DNA from 2 places in the Bradyrhizobium sp. AUGA SZCCT0431 genome. Region 2 is predicted to be linked to the other one. Evidence: riboswitches for the same ligand, from Rfam matches in the RefSeq annotation. Region 2 holds a riboswitch; the other holds the start of a gene.
The links. A riboswitch is a leader RNA that binds a small molecule or an ion and turns the genes downstream of it on or off. The one in region 2 is predicted to bind cobalamin.
Positions count from the first base shown of each region.

Region 1: linked by a shared signal. The riboswitch ahead of JQ567_RS09340 (TonB-dependent receptor) and the one ahead of JQ567_RS08275 (ribonucleoside-diphosphate reductase subunit alpha) in region 2 are both predicted to bind cobalamin.

Region 1 is NZ_JAFCLR010000008.1:45,784-53,696, reverse strand. Features, by position in the region: gene soxB (thiosulfohydrolase SoxB) at 1-459, shown strand, start outside; gene JQ567_RS09365 (hypothetical protein) at 456-917, shown strand; gene JQ567_RS09360 (MBL fold metallo-hydrolase) at 1,214-2,254, shown strand; gene JQ567_RS09355 (ABC transporter substrate-binding protein) at 2,390-3,220, opposite strand; gene JQ567_RS09350 (ABC transporter ATP-binding protein) at 3,220-4,002, opposite strand; gene JQ567_RS09345 (iron ABC transporter permease) at 3,999-5,042, opposite strand; cobalamin riboswitch at 5,177-5,377, shown strand; gene JQ567_RS09340 (TonB-dependent receptor) at 5,491-7,770, shown strand; gene JQ567_RS09335 (DUF6925 family protein) at 7,868-7,913, shown strand, end outside.
Region 2 is NZ_JAFCLR010000007.1:48,715-56,627, forward strand. Features, by position in the region: gene JQ567_RS08265 (hypothetical protein) at 1-365, shown strand, start outside; gene JQ567_RS08270 (ribonucleotide-diphosphate reductase subunit beta) at 376-1,506, opposite strand; gene JQ567_RS08275 (ribonucleoside-diphosphate reductase subunit alpha) at 1,536-4,451, opposite strand; cobalamin riboswitch at 4,567-4,787, opposite strand; cobalamin riboswitch at 4,920-5,121, shown strand; gene metE (5-methyltetrahydropteroyltriglutamate--homocysteine S-methyltransferase) at 5,226-7,592, shown strand; gene JQ567_RS08285 (hypothetical protein) at 7,638-7,835, shown strand; gene JQ567_RS08290 (aromatic ring-hydroxylating dioxygenase subunit alpha) at 7,843-7,913, shown strand, end outside.

The DNA.
Region 1 (7,913 bases), on a different contig from region 2:
TTCCGCTGGGGCACCACGGCGCTGGCAGGCCAGCCGCTGACGATGGAAGACGTGCTGGCGCAGACCGCGGTCACCTATCCCGAGACCTACGTTGCGACCATGACCGGCGCCCAGATCAAGGACGTGCTCGAAGACGTCTGCGACAACCTCTTCAACACCGATCCCTACTACCAGCAGGGCGGCGACATGGTCCGGCTCGGCGGCCTTTCCTATGCCTGTACGCCGGCGGAAAGCGTCGGCAAGCGGATTTCCGAACTGACGCTCGACAATGGCAGCCCGCTGCAAGCCGCCAAGAGCTATAAGGTGGCGGGATGGGCCTCCGTCAACGAACAGACCGGCGCGCCGATCTGGGATGTGGTGGCGAAGCATCTGAAGTCAGGCAAGCCGCCGAACCGCTCGGCCCCGGGCGTGACGCTGAAAGGCGTCGAAGGCAATCCGGGCATTTCGAAACAGGTATGACAGGCCTTACCACCACCCTGCGCATGATGACCGCGGCGCTGTTGATCGCAGCGATCGCACCGGCCGTGCGCGCCCAGCAGGCGCCGCTGCAGGACAAGCCGTTTGCCGAGCACAAGATCGTGCTGCAGCTTTCGGACAATGACCCGCGCAAGCAGGGCCTCGTGCTCAGCGTCGCCAGCAACCTGATGAAGCACTACGACCCCGACAAGGTCGCGATCGAAATCGTCGCGTTCGGCCCGGGCATTGAGCTGCTGCGCCCGGAAAATCCCAACCGCAAGATGGTCGAGAGCCTGGTCGCCCAGGGCGCGCGGTTCGATATCTGCCTCAACACCGTCGACACATTCGAACGCGAAAACGGCAAACGGCCGGAATTCATCGCGGCCGCGACGCCGGTCCAGGTCGGCGTCGCGCAGATTCTGTTCCTGACCGAGAATGGATATACGCTGGTGAGACCGTGACTATTTCCACCGTCATTGCGAGCGGAGCGAAGCAATCCATCACTCCGCGCGGGGATAGATGGATTGCGTCGTCGCTTGCGCTCCCGTGCGCAAACGCTTTGCGTTTGTCGCAGGCAATGACGGGGAACATCAGGCCTTGTACGCATCATGGAATTGAAGGAGCAGGACTGGAGCCGGCCCTGAGGAAGCAAGACTACCTCGAAAGAGTCGCCCGTAGAGACGAAAGCCGTTTGAGGAGGCGACCAAAATAGAATAATATCCTCCGCGAGACTCCAATAGCGAACGCGGCAGCGACCATGATCTTTCGTCAGCTCTTCGACAGCGTTTCGGGCACCTATAGCTATTTGCTGGCCAGCCGCGCCGGCGGCGAGGCGCTGATCCTCGATCCCGTGCTGGAAAAGGCCGACCGCTATTGCCAGTTGCTGCGCGAACTCGACCTGCGCCTGGTCAAGGCGGTCGACACCCATCTGCACGCCGACCACGTCACGGGCCTCGGCGAACTGCGCGATCGCACCCAGTGCATCACCATCATGGGCGAACAGAGCAAGGCCGACGTGGTGTCGATGCGCGTCTCTGACGGCGACAAGGTGATGATCGAGGGTTTGAGCCTGGATGCCCTGTACACGCCCGGCCACACCGATGATTCCTACAGCTATTTGATGGGCGACCGCGTCTTCACCGGCGACACGCTTTTGATCCGCGGCACCGGCCGCACAGATTTCCAGAACGGCAGCGCCCGGGCGCAGTATGATTCGATCTTCAACCGGCTGCTGAAGCTGCCGGATGAGACCATGGTCTTCCCCGCCCACGACTACAAGGGCGACACGGTTTCGACCATCGGCGAGGAGAAGCGCTACAATCCGCGCCTGCAGGTGCGCGGCATCGACGAGTATGTCGAGTTGATGAACAATCTCAATTTGCCGAATCCAAAACTGATGGACGTGGTGCTGCCGGCCAACATGCATGTCGGCCTGCACCAGGACGATCTCGCCAAACAGGGCCTCGCACTGTCAGCGCGCGCCGCGATCGACAGTATCGGCAAGCCCGACATCCTGCTGGTCGATCTGCGCGAAGCCAGCGAGCGCGCCAAGCACGGCACGCTCTCGGGTGCGCTGCATGCGCCCTACCCCGGCATCGCCGAAAGCTTAGCGCCGGGCGGCATGCTGCGCGAAGTCGCGGCCGCGACCGGGCGCCGCGTGGTGTTCTTCTGCGCCTTCGGCGAACGCTCGGCGATGGCGGTCACCGCCGCCAAGAACGCCGGCCTTGCCAACACCGCCCACATCGAGGGCGGCATCGACGCCTGGAAGAAAGCCGGCGGCCCGGTGGTGATGGGGTGAGAAACGTAGGGTGGCAAAGGCGCGCTTGCGCCGTGCCCACCATCTATCCAATCGCCGCAAGAGAGTGGTGGCACGCGGAGCCTGTCATCGGGCGCGCATTCGCGCGACCCGGTGGCTTTGCCCACCCTACGAGGGTTACCGCCCCACCCGCTTCAACTCCGCCGTCAGCACGTCAAGCGCTTCCGCCAGCATCACGCCGCCGCATTCGGTCAGCCGTTCCGGGATCACGATGCGTTTTTCCGGCGGATAGAACCGCGCGAGCGCCGGATGCAGCAGAAAGGCCTGGCCGTCGTCGCGCGCAAAATCGCCGGCCTGCGACACCAGCAGCAAATCCGGTTTCTGGCTCACGATCGCCTCGAGTGAGGCGAAGCCGCCGAAATTGAAGCCGAGATCGCCGGCCGTGTTGAACAGCCCGGTCTCCGCCAGCAGCGAGCCGACAAAACTGTCGCTTCCCGCGACCCAGCCGCGCCGCGACAGCGGCAGCACCCGATAGGGTCTGGCGGCGACGGCCTGGCGCGCCCGTGCCAGCGCGGCATCGAGCCGGGCGATCTGCTGCGCCGCGCGGTCGGGGTGGCCGACGATCTCGCCGAACTCGCGAATCTGGTCCTTCACCTCGGGCAAGGTTCGCGGCACCGGAAGTTCGGCGAGATGCAGCCCGTGCGCCTTCAGCAATTCCCGCGTCGAACGCTTGTCGTACAGATTGGCGACGACGATGTCGGGCTTCAGCACCATCACGTCTTCCGCGCCGCCCGACAGTTTTGGATAGCGCCCGACATCGCCGGCCAACCAGGCATCGCGCGAATATCTGGAAAGCCCGAGTATCTGCTCGGGGTCGGCCAGCGACAGCAGCAATTGATCGCTGCAGACGTTCATCGACACGATGCGCGGCAGCTTGGCGGCCAGCGCCGCCCCGCCCGGCATCGCCAGCGCCGCAACCGCCAGCAGCACGGCAAGCCGGCGGCGCATCACAGATCCGCCCACGGCACGATCACGGCCTCGCGCTGGTATTCGGCGCGGTAGGCGCTGATCCGGAACACGTCGGCGATCACCTGCTCCGACAGCGCTTCCACCGGCGCGCCCTGCGACACCAGCCGGCCCTCCTTCAGGACCAGCACATGATCGGCGAAGCGTGCGGCCAGGCCGAGGTCGTGCGTCACCACGATGACCAGCACGCCCTTATCGGCGGTGGCGCGCAGATTCTTCATCACGTCGATCTGGTGGCGCGGATCGAGCGAGGCGGTCGGCTCGTCGGCGAGGATGACAGGCGCCTCCACCGCGAGCACGCGCGCCAACGCGACGCGGCTGCGCTCGCCGCCGGACAGTTCAGTGACGCGGCGTTCGCTGAACTCCACCACGTCGACCGCCTGCATCGCGCGCAGTACCGCTTCGGCATCCTTTGACGACAGCCGCGCCGGATCGGTCGCGCCGTGCGGATAACGGCCGAGCGCCACGATGTCGCGCGCCGGCAGTGGCCAGTGCACGATGTGGCCCTGCGGCAGATAGGCAAAGCGTTTTGCACGTTCGCGTAGCGATAGATCAGCCAGCGCATCGCCGCCGACGTGGATGTCACCGCGGGACGGCAGCAGCCCCGACAGCGCGCGCAACAGCGTGGTTTTGCCGGCGCCGTTCGGCCCGACCAAGGCGACCAGATGACCCGCGGTCAGCGACAGCGTGACATCGCTGAGCACATGGCGGCCGGCCAGTGTCACGTTCACACTGCGGGCGGTGAGAAGCGCGGCTTCGCTCATGCGACACCTCCCCCGAGCGCACGGCGTTCGCGCGCGATCAGATAGAGGAAGAACGGCACACCGATGATCGAGGTCAACACGCCGACCTTGATGTCGCTGGTCGAGGGAATGATCCGCACCGCGATGTCGGCGGCGAGCAGCAGCGCTGAGCCTGCCAGTGCACTCGGCACCAGCAGCCGCGCCGGATCATGACCGATCAAGGGCCGCATCAGATGCGGCGCGACGAGGCCGATAAAGCCGATGGTGCCGGTGACCGCGACCGCGCCGCCGACCCCAAGCGCGACGCCGGTGATCACGATAAGCCGCAGGCGCCCGACATCGACCCCGAGGCTCTGCGCGGTTTCCTCACCGAGGCTGAGCACGCGAAAGGAATGGCGCTGGCTGAACAGGATCATGCCACCGGCAATGATGAACGGCAGTGCCAGCATCACGTGCTGAAAACTGCGATCCTCCAGCGATCCGAGCAGCCAGAACGCGATCTCCAGCACCACGAAGGGATTGCTGGAAAGGTTCATCACCAGCGCCGTCGCCGCTCCCGCCAGACTCGAAATCGCAAGACCCGCCAGGATCAGGATCAGCAGCCCGGCATTGCGGCCGGCGATCGTCAGCAGCACGAACACCGATCCGAAAGCGGCCATGATCGCCACCACCGGCAGCGCATAGGAGCGCACATCGGCCCACCCCAGCGCGATCACCAGCACCGCGCCGAAGGCAGCCGATTGCGGCGCGCCGAACAGCGAGGGCGAGGCCAGCGGATTGCGCAGCAGGCCCTGCAGCGACGCGCCTGACATTCCCAGGATGGCGCCGATCGCCAGCGCCAAAATGGTCCGCGGCAGGCGGATTTCCCGCACGATCACCTGCGACACATCGCTGCCGCCACCGAGGAGCGCTTCCATCGCCGCCAGCGGCGACAGCCGCACCGGCCCGATGCCGAGCGAGATCAGCACCAACAGCCCGACGAGGCCGGCAAGCGCGGCCGTCACGCCAATCCGGCGCCGCGCGGCCTCCTCGTTTGCAGCAATGATGGTATCAACACTCATCGATCGTCCCCGAACGGTCAGCCCGTACCGCACTATGGGTTCGAGCGGTACTGCTCATGCGACATAAAAGACGCACTCGTCCAGTGAGGACCGCAGGCGGGGCCTGATGGGATTGACTCTGTATTTGACAAACTTCTACCATAATTTTTGACGGTTCCCGTTTTGGGGATCAAAAGGGAATGCGGTGCGGGGAAACTCCCCCAATTCCGCGGCTGCCCCCGCAACTGTAAGCGGTGAATCTTTCGTCCTATGCCACTGGGAATCTCGGTCCTGGGAAGGCGACGAAAGGTAACGACCCGTAAGCCAGGAGACCTGCCGTCAGCCGTGGTCACACGCGAAGATGTCGGTCGGGGAGTACAGGCATTAGTTTCACCAGAGCTGCTTACAGCACGATGGTGGGACTTGGTTCGCTGTGACGTGCCACTGACGTCATACCGAGGCCTGAACCATGTCTTCTACCACCCCAGTCGCCAAGCGGCGCCGCCATCTTTTGCTGGCCTCCAGTGTTCTCGCACCGATCATGGCGCTCGGTATTTCCGGCGCGCAGGCCCAGCAGACCGCCACAGCCGATCAACTGCCGGCGATCGAGGTCAACCCGCCCGGCGACCAGAACAGGACCCGCGCCAAGCCTGCTTCCGATCAGGGCTCGGGTACGCGCCGCGTCGTCGCGCCGAACCCGAGCCCGTCAAGCAATCGGAGCCCTGCGCCGGGGACCGGCTCGAACGTCGCGTCGCAAGGCGATGGCCAGGGCGGCGGCGGAGCGCCCGTCCGGCAATTCGCCGGCATCGTCGGCACATCGGCGACCGTCATCACGGCTGAAGAAATCGCGCATTCGCCCGCGCAGACCTTGCAGGAAATCATCGCGCAAACACCGGGCGTGCAGCTCACCAGCCTGTTTGGCGGCGTCAACGGCGCAAAGACCAGCGTCGATCTGCGCGGGTTCGGCGCGTTTGCGACCTCCAATACCCTCGTGCTGATCAACGGCCGCAGGCTCAATGACATCGACATGGCCGGGGTCGATTTTTCGACCATCCCGCGCGATTCGATCGAGCGCATCGAGATCACCCGCGGCAACAGCGGCGCGGTGCTGTACGGCGACAATGCGGTCGGCGGCGTCATCAACATCGTGCTGAAGAACGGTGTCGGCGGCCCGCCGGTCGCGATCCGCGGCGAAGCCGGCGTCGGCTCCTTCAATCAGCGTATGGCTTCGGTCTCGGCCGCGACCAATTTCGGTCCGTGGTCGACATCGTTCTACGGCAATGGAATCAAGTCGGACGGCTACCGCGTCAACAACGCCCTCGACCAGCGCAACGGCGTCGGCAACCTCAATTACACCACGCCCGGCCTTACAGCGTTCCTGACCCTGTCCGGCGACGACCAGAAGCTGGGTTTCCCGGGCGGCCGTCTCGTCGATCCCTCGATTGGCCTCGATGAACTCGCCACCAACCGGCGCGGCGCCGCCACGCCGTTCGACTACGGCAACCAGCAGGGCGCCAACGCCACCGCAGGATTCACCAAGACGCTGATGAACGGCGTCGATCTGATCGTCGACGGCGGCGTGAGAGACAAGAAGCAGCAGGCCGCCTTCTTCAATCCCTTCGGTAACAGCTACGTCGACGCCCACCTGCAGACCTGGTCGATCACGCCGCGATTGAGCATCAAGAATGTGCTGTTCGGGATGCCCTCACAGATTTTAACCGGCATCGATTATTACGACGCGACCTTCCACCAGGAACGTCCGACGGACCGGGGCTTGCCGCCGATCCATACCTATGATTTGCAGCAGCAAACCTTGGCCGGCTATTTCCAGCAAACCATCGGGCTGTTGCCGACCACCGATTTCTCGTACGGGGCCCGCGTGCAACAAACCACGTTGAAAGCCAGGGACATCGTCAACAACGATCCGAATTGCGCCTTTTTCTTTACCTGCGCGGCGCAAAACCTGCCTCTCGACAGCCGGGAAGGCCAATACGCGCTGCATGTCGGCCTCGAACATCGCTTCAACAATATCGTCTCGGTATTCGGCCGGGCCGCCCGCGCGTTCCGCACGCCGAATGTCGACGAGAGATTGTCCTCCGGACCGTCCTTCGATCCTGTCTTCTTCACCCCGATTCCCGGCACCTTCCAGCTGAAAACCCAGACCTCCCACGACATCGAGGGCGGCTTCCGCATCAAGTCGGGCGGGTTCCAGATGCAATCGAGCATCTACAGCATGGACCTCGAGAACGAGATCCATCTCAACCCGGCACTGTTCTTTAACGTCAACCTCGATCCGACCCGCCGTTACGGCTCCGAGACCAGCGCCTCGCTGCGTATCAGCGACAGCGTGCTGCTGCGCGGCGGCGTGGCCTACACCCGCGCGGTGTTCCGTGAAGGGCAGTTCGCCGGCAATGACGTTCCGCTGGTGTCCCGCTACACCGCCAGCGGCGGCGTGACGTGGAATATCTGGCAGAACTATCTGGTTGCGGATGCCACGGTGCGCGGCTGGAGCGAGCGCTACATGGACAACGACCAGAAAAATACCCAGCGCCGCATCCCGGCCGATGCCACCATCGACTTCAAGCTGAGCGGGGCATATCAGCACTTCTTCTGGTCGGTGAGCGTCAACAACGTGCTCAACGCGCTGTACTACGACTATGCGATCGCAAGCACGTTCACCGACGGCCGCTTCAGCGCCTATCCGCTGCCGGGCCGGACCTACATGGTGAAGGCCGGCGCGACGTTCTGAGCCCGGACGCCGGTCCGGGGCCCGCTCCGGACCGGCTTGTCCTGACCTGACAAGCCAGTATTCTCTTTGGCCCCGAGGGTTAAGGGAATGCTGGTTGATGCCTGATGTTTCCGCCGTCGCGGCGACCGATCTGTTGCAGCGGG
Region 2 (7,913 bases):
TCGCAGCGGTGGACGTCCTGCAGAAGCGGCAGGTTCAGCGCATCTTCAGCACGTCGCCGTTTGGCGGCTATCTGCTGTCTCGCGACATCAAGGCCTTCATCGACGGCCGCGCCGAACTCTACGGCGAACAGTTCGTCCTTGACTATTTCGACGCGGTCACCGCCAAGGACGTCTACATACTGCTCGCCACGCTCGACAAGTATCAGATCGACGCCACCTTGCTGGGGCCGGATTTGCCGGCCACCAAGGTGCTGGATCATATCGCGGGGTGGAAGCGGGTGTATGCGGACGACGTCGCCGTGATCCACGTCCGCGACGATCAGCGCAAGGCCGCTCCATCTTCCGCGCCGGGCTCGTCGAACTGACGCCCGGCTCTCATTCCCAGGTCAGAGCGCCACCGTTCTGATATTCGATGACGCGGGTCTCGAAGAAGTTCTTCTCCTTCTTCAGGTCCATCGCTTCCGACATCCACGGGAATGGATTTTCGGTTTCATCGAACACCCGCGCCAGCCCAAGCTGCGCGCAGCGGCGGTTGGCGATGAAGTGCATGTAGGTCTCGCACAAAGCCGCGTTCAGCCCGAGAAAGCCGCGCGGCATGGTGTCCCGGCCATAGGCGGCTTCGAGCTCCGCCGCAGTGCGCACCATGTCACGAACCTCGTCCTGGAACGCCGTGGTCCACAGATGCGGATTCTCGATCTTGATCTGGTTGATGACGTCGATGCCGAAATTCAGATGGATGGATTCGTCGCGCAGGATGTACTGGTACTGCTCGGCAATCCCGACCATCTTGTTGCGGCGGCCGAGCGATAGGATCTGCGCAAAGCCCGTGTAGAACCACATGCCCTCGAAGATCACATAGAAGGCCACGAGATCGCGCAGGAACGCCTGGTCGGCTTCCGGCGTGCCGGTCTTGAAGTCGGGATCGTCGAGATGCTGGGTGTGCTTCAGCGCCCAGGCGGCCTTGTCGGTGATCGACGGCACCTCGCGGTACATGTTGAACAGCTCGCCTTCGTCCAGGCCCAGGCTCTCCACGATGTACTGGAAGGTGTGGGTATGCACCGCTTCCTCGAAGGATTGCCGCAGCAGATATTGCCGGCATTCCGGATTGGTCAGATGGCGGTAGATCGCCAGCACGATGTTGTTGGCGACCAGACTCTCGGACGCCGCGAAGAAGCCGAGATTGCGCTTGATGGCGCGGCGCTCGTCCTCGGTGAGGCCGTCGCGCGACTTCCATAGCGCGATGTCGGCCTGCATCGAGACTTCGGTCGGCATCCAGTGATTGTTGCAGCCGGCGAGATATTTCTCCCACGCCCATTTGTATTTCAGCGGCAGCAATTGATTGACGTCGGCACGGCAATTGATCATCCGCTTGTCGTCGACCGACACACGGCCACCGCGGCGGTCGATGGTTCCGAGCCCGGTTTGATCGGCCTCGGCAGGAGGTGATGCCGCAAAGGGCGGCGGCGCGTGACGAACGGGCGCGGAAGGTTCGGACCAGTCGAGCATTGGGTTTATTTCCTTATGTTTCTTGCTGCTTACTGGCAGGCTTCGCATTCGGGATTATCGATGGAGCACGCCACCGCACCGGTTAAGTCCGGCGCGGTGGCGGCCTGCGGGACGATGATTGGGGCTGGAGCCATCATCGTCACGGAGGCGACACTGTTGAGCTTGCCGTCGGTGCCCTTGAGCGTGGACTTCTCGACATGCGTCGCGCTGCGCGAGCGTAAGTAATAGGTGGTCTTCAAGCCGCGGGTCCACGCCAGGCGATAGAGCGCGTCGAGCTTCTTGCCGGACGGGTTGGCGATATAGAGGTTGAGCGACTGCGACTGGTCGATCCATTTCTGGCGCCGCGCCGCCGCCTCGATCAGCCAGGCGCTGTCGATCTCGAACGAGGTGGCATAGAGCGCCTTGAGATCATCAGGGATGCGGTCGATCGAGCCGACGCTGCCGTCGAAATATTTGAGGTCGTTGACCATCACCTCGTCCCACAACCCGCGCGCCTTGAGGTCGCGCACCAGAAACTCGTTCACGACGGTGAAGTCGCCGGACATGTTGGATTTGACATAGAGGTTCTGGTAGGCGGGCTCGATCGACTGCGCGACGCCGCAGATGTTGGAAATCGTCGCCGTCGGCGCGATCGCCATCACGTTGGAATTGCGCATGCCGGTCGATCTGACCCGTTCGCGCAAGCTGCCCCAATCGAGCGTCATGGAGCGGTCCATCGCGACGCCGCCGCGCGCTTCCGCCAATAGCTCGATCGAATCGATCGGCAGGATGCCCTGGCTCCACAGCGATCCGTCGAACGAGGGATAGCGACCGCGCTCAGCGGCGAGATCGACCGAAGCCGAGATCGCGTAATAGGAAATCGCCTCCATGCTGGTGTCGGCGAACGTCACGGCCGCATCGGACGCCACCGCGATGCGCATTGCCTGCAGCGCGTCCTGGAATCCCATCAACCCGAGACCGACCGGACGGTGCCTCAGGTTGGAACGTCGCGCTTCCGGAATCGTGTAGAAATTGATGTCGATGACGTTGTCGAGCATCCGCATAGCGATCGTCACGCTCTTCTTCAGCCGCGCCTCGTTCAGGCGACCGCCCTGGATGTGATTGAGCAGGTTGATCGAGCCGAGATTGCAAACCGCGGTCTCGTCGTCGGAGGTGTTGAGCGTGATTTCCGTGCAGAGATTGGAGGAATGGATGACGCCGGCATGGCGCTGCGGCGAACGGAGATTGCAGGGATCCTTGAACGTGATCCAGGGATGCCCGGTCTCGAACAGCATGGTCAGCATCTTGCGCCAGAGGTCAGTGGCGCGGACCTGCTTGAAGACGCGGATTTCACCGCGCGCCGCCTTGGCTTCATAGGCGGCATAGCGTTCGGCGAATTTTGTGCCGTAGAGGTCGTGCAGGTCGGGCGTCTCGTCAGGCGAGAACAAGGTCCATTCGCCGTCGGTTTCGACGCGCTGCATGAACAGGTCAGGCACCCAGTTCGCGGTGTTCATGTCGTGGGTACGGCGGCGGTCGTCGCCGGTGTTCTTGCGCAGATCGAGGAATTCCTCGATGTCGATATGCCAGGTCTCGAGATAAGCGCAGACCGCGCCCTTGCGCTTGCCGCCCTGGTTGACCGCAATGGCCGTGTCGTTGGCGACTTTCAGGAACGGCACCACGCCCTGGCTTTCGCCATTGGTGCCCTTGATGTGGGCCCCAAGGCCGCGCACGCGGGTCCAGTCATTGCCGAGCCCGCCGGAATATTTCGCCAGCAGCGCGTTGTCCTTGACCGATTTGAAGATGCCGTCGAGATCATCCGCGATCGTGGTGAGGAAGCACGACGACAATTGCGGCCGCAGCGTTCCGGAATTGAACAGCGTCGGCGTCGATGCCATGAAATCGAACGACGACAGTAAATCATAGAATTCGATCGCGCGGGCCTCGCGATCGATCTCGCGGGTCGCAAGTCCCATCGCGACGCGCATGAAGAATGCCTGCGGCAGCTCGATGCGGTTGCCGCCTTCATGCAGGAAATAGCGGTCGTACAGCGTCTGCAGGCCGAGGAACTGAAACGCCAGATCGCGTTCCGGCTTCAGCGCCGCGGCGATTTTCTTCAGGTCGAAACGCGCCAGATCCGGATCCAGCAGTTCGGCCTTGATGCCGGTCTTGATATAGGCCGGGAAATATTCGCCGTAGCGGCCGGCCATATCGGCCTGCGAGGCGTTGGTCGGCACCCCCTGCACGTAGGACAGCACTTCGGTGCGCAGCTTGTCGAGCAGCAGCCGCGCGCTCACGTAAGCGTAATTGGGCTCCTGCTCCACCAGCGTCCGCGCAGCCATCACGGAAGCGAGCGCCAGTTCGCCCTGGCTGATGCCGTCGTAGATATTGCGCTGGGTTTCCGCGATGACAGGCGCGGCGTCGACGCCGTCAACACCGGCGCAGGCCTCGCCCACGATCAGCGCGAGCCGCGCGGTATCGAGCGGCACTTTGGTGCCGTTCGCCAGCGTCACATGTAGCACAGGTCCTGCCGCAGGGTGGGCCGATTTGGCGGCCTCCTGCTCGGCGCGCTGCCTGGTGCGCTCGTCGCGGTACAGCACATAGGCGCGCGCCACCTTGTGGTGCTCGCTGCGCATCAGCGCCAGTTCGACCTGGTCCTGCACGTCTTCGATGTGAAAGGTGCGGCCTTCGCTCATCCGGCGTGACAGCGCGCCGACGACCTCAGCGGTCAACTGCTCCACCACCTCGTGCACCCGGCGCGAGGCCGCCGCGGTGTGGCCCTCGACGGCGAGGAACGCCTTGGTCATCGCGACCGAGATCTTGCTGGCATCGAATTTCGAAACCGTGCCGTTGCGGCGAATCACCTGCATCGGAAGTTCGGCGTCCGGCGCGGCGAGCGTTTCGGGACGCAACTGGAACAAGGGAGCGGTTTTGGTTTCGAGAGAAATGAGACCGGAAGATTCGGACATCGGCAGACCCCGTGGTGTTGTTGAGGCCGGATGTCTTTGGGGACGCTGCATCGAATGCGCGACGGCAAACGCCGGCATGGATCTGCAAGCGACCGCCGGGACACCCCGCCCGTGGACGTTTTTTCGGTGTCGCGGCAGGTCTCCTGGCTCGCAGGTCGTCGTTGTTCCCTTGTCTTCCCAATGCGAAGCCGCATCAGTGACGTGAAAAAGCGGGAGCAACTCACTGCTTACAGTTGCGGGGGCAGCGCCGGAATCTCGCGAACTACCGCGATTCACCGGCTTCCCTCTTAGCCACCAAATCTTGCGACGGGGTGGACCGTGACGTCTACATGTCGTGTTATTCGGCGGCCGGTGTCAATGGGCACGGATGGCGATAGCCAGAAAATTTGGCAAGTTCCTCCGCAGCTGTGAACAACGATGGCGGCTGTGCACCCGCACCGGTCGAGTTGACGGGCGCGCCGAGTTGCAAGTAAGTGGACGTGTCGTGGTTCTTCGGGATGGTTTTCCCGAAGCTAAGAGGGAAGCCGGTGTGAAGCCGGAGCTGCCCCCGCAACTGTAAGCGGCGAGCCGCTGTCCAACAAAGTCACTGAGACCCGCAAAGGTTTTGGGAAGACCGGACAGCAGCATTGACCCGCGAGCCAGGAGACCTGCCTCGACAACATAAACGTCCTCGGGCGGGGTGTCCCGGTGGTGCGGTTGCGATTCCGCGCGCCCTATCGTCCGGAATCCAGACGTGTCACTTCGGCCTTTGCCCCCAACTTTTGGGGTTAAGCCATGACTTCTTTCAAAGCGACTGCTTCTACAAATTCTACCTCCTCACTTCCCGTCGCTTCGCTCGGCACGCCGCGCATCGGTCCGCGCCGCGAGCTGAAATTCGCGCTGGAGAGTTTCTGGTCGGGTACGACCGACGAGAAAGCCCTGATCGAGACCGGCATCGGGCTGCGCGCGGCCAATTGGGCGCGCCAGAAGAAGCTTGGTGTCAGCATCATCCCGTCCAACGACTTCTCGTTCTACGACCAGGTGCTCGACACCTGCGTGATGGTCGGCGCGATTCCGAAAAGCTACGGCTGGAACGGCGGCACGGTTCCGCTCGCCACCTACTTCGCGATGGCGCGCGGCGCCCAAGGCGCGGCGCATGATGCCGACTGCGGCCACGCCCACCACGACACGGCCCACGGCGTGCCGGCGCTGGAAATGACAAAATGGTTCGACACCAATTACCACTACATGGTGCCGGAACTGGAGAAGGATCAAACCTTCACGCTCGCCTCGCGAAAGCCGATCGAGGAGTACCTGGAAGCCAAAGCGCTCGGCTACCAGACCCGCCCGGTGCTGGTCGGCCCCGTGACGTTCCTCAAACTCGCCAAGTGCAAGGATGCGGGATTCAACACGCTGTCGCTGCTCGACCGGTTGCTGCCGGTTTATATCGAGGTGCTGAGCGAACTCGCGAAGGCCGGCGCGGAATGGGTGCAGATCGACGAGCCGTGTCTGGTCCTCGACCTCGACATCATCGCGCAGCAGGCGCTGCATTATGCCTATGCGGAAATCGCCAAGGCGGTGCCTGGGCTCAAGATCATGCTGGCCACGTACTTTGGCGGGCTCGGCGCCAACCGCGACACCGCGATGGCCCTGCCTGTCGCTGGCCTGCATCTCGACCTCGTGCGCGCCCCGGAGCAACTCGACGATCTCGCCGGTCTTCCAAAGGACCGCGTGCTGTCGCTCGGCATCATCGACGGCCGCAATATCTGGCGCGCCGATCTGAGCCGGCTGCTCGACCGGCTGGAACCTGTGGTCACCAGGCTCGGCGGCGACCGCGTGCAGCTCGCGCCATCCTGCTCGCTGCTGCACGTCCCGATCGACCTTGCGCTGGAAACCAGCCTCGATCCCGATGTGAAGAGCTGGCTGGCATTTTCGGTGCAGAAGATCGAGGAACTGGCGGCGCTCGGAACGGCATTGGCGCGCGGCCGCGTCCACGCCGACGCCATCCTGAAGGCCTCCGATGAAGCCGCAGCCGCGCGCAAAGCTTCGCCGCGGATCCACGATGCCAAGGTGGCGACGCGTGCCGCCGGCATCGATAGCGCGATGCGCCGCCGCCTCAACGCGTTTACCGATCGCGCCGGCGTGCAGCACAGCCGCTTCAACCTGCCGGCCTTCCCGACCACAACCATCGGCTCGTTCCCGCAGACCGCGGATGTCCGAAACGCCCGCGCCGCGCATGCCAAGGGCGAGCTGACCGACGACGCCTATAAACTCTATCTGCAGAACCAGACCGCGCGCGCGGTGCGCTGGCAGGAGAATATCGGGCTTGATGTGCTGGTTCATGGCGAGTTCGAGCGCAACGACATGGTGCAGTATTTCGGCGAACAGCTCGAAGGTTTCGCCTTCACCGGGCATGGCTGGGTGCAGTCCTACGGATCGCGCTACGTCCGCCCGCCGGTGCTGTTCGGCGACGTGTCCCGCCCGAAACCGATGACGGTCGAGTGGTGGCAGTATGCGCAGTCGCTGACCAAGCGGCCGATGAAGGCGATGCTGACCGGGCCGGTGACCATTCTGAACTGGTCGTTCGTCCGCGACGATATTCCGCGCAGCGAAGCCTGCCGCCAGGTCGCGCTGGCGATCCGTGACGAGGTCGCCGACCTGGAGGCCGCCGGTGCCGGGATGATCCAGATCGACGAAGCGGCGCTGCGGGAGGGCCTGCCGCTGCGCCGGTCGGAGTGGAAGACCTATCTCGACTGGGCGGTGGACGCCTTCCGCATCTGTTCGTCGGGCGTGCGCGACGACACCCAGATCCACACCCACATGTGCTACTCGGAGTTCAACGACATCATCGATGCGATCGGTGCGATGGACGCCGACGTGATCTCGATCGAGACCTCGCGCTCGAAGATGGAACTGCTCGACGCTTTCAGGAACTACCGCTATCCGAACGAAATCGGCCCCGGCGTCTACGACATCCATTCGCCGCGGGTGCCTGAAACCGCTGAGATGACCGACCTGCTCAAGCTGGCGCGGCTGCGGCTCTCCGACGCCCAGCTCTGGATCAATCCGGATTGCGGATTGAAAACCCGGAAATGGGAAGAGGTGCGGCCCGCTCTGGTCAACATGGTCGCCGCCGCCCGCGAATTGCGGGCGCTCGCTTAAACGCCCGCCCCGTCTCTCAACCCGGCATCATTGAAAGGATACGCCATGCGCTTCTGGATCGAATGCACGAGGTGCGAGACGGGGCAGGCCGCCCACATCAATATCGCGCTGGTCGGCAGCATGTGGCGCGACGGCGAGCGCACCGTGCTCGCCTTCGTCGGCGGCGACGGCCAGCGCATCGAGGTCACCGAGACGCCGGAACAGATCATGGCGCTGCATCTCGGACCGCTGGCAAAGGCGTAACGACGCGATGACGGTGAGGCCTGATAATGCCTGGTCGGAAGCCTCTGTCGATCTTCGCAAGGTCGGCGCGAACCCGGA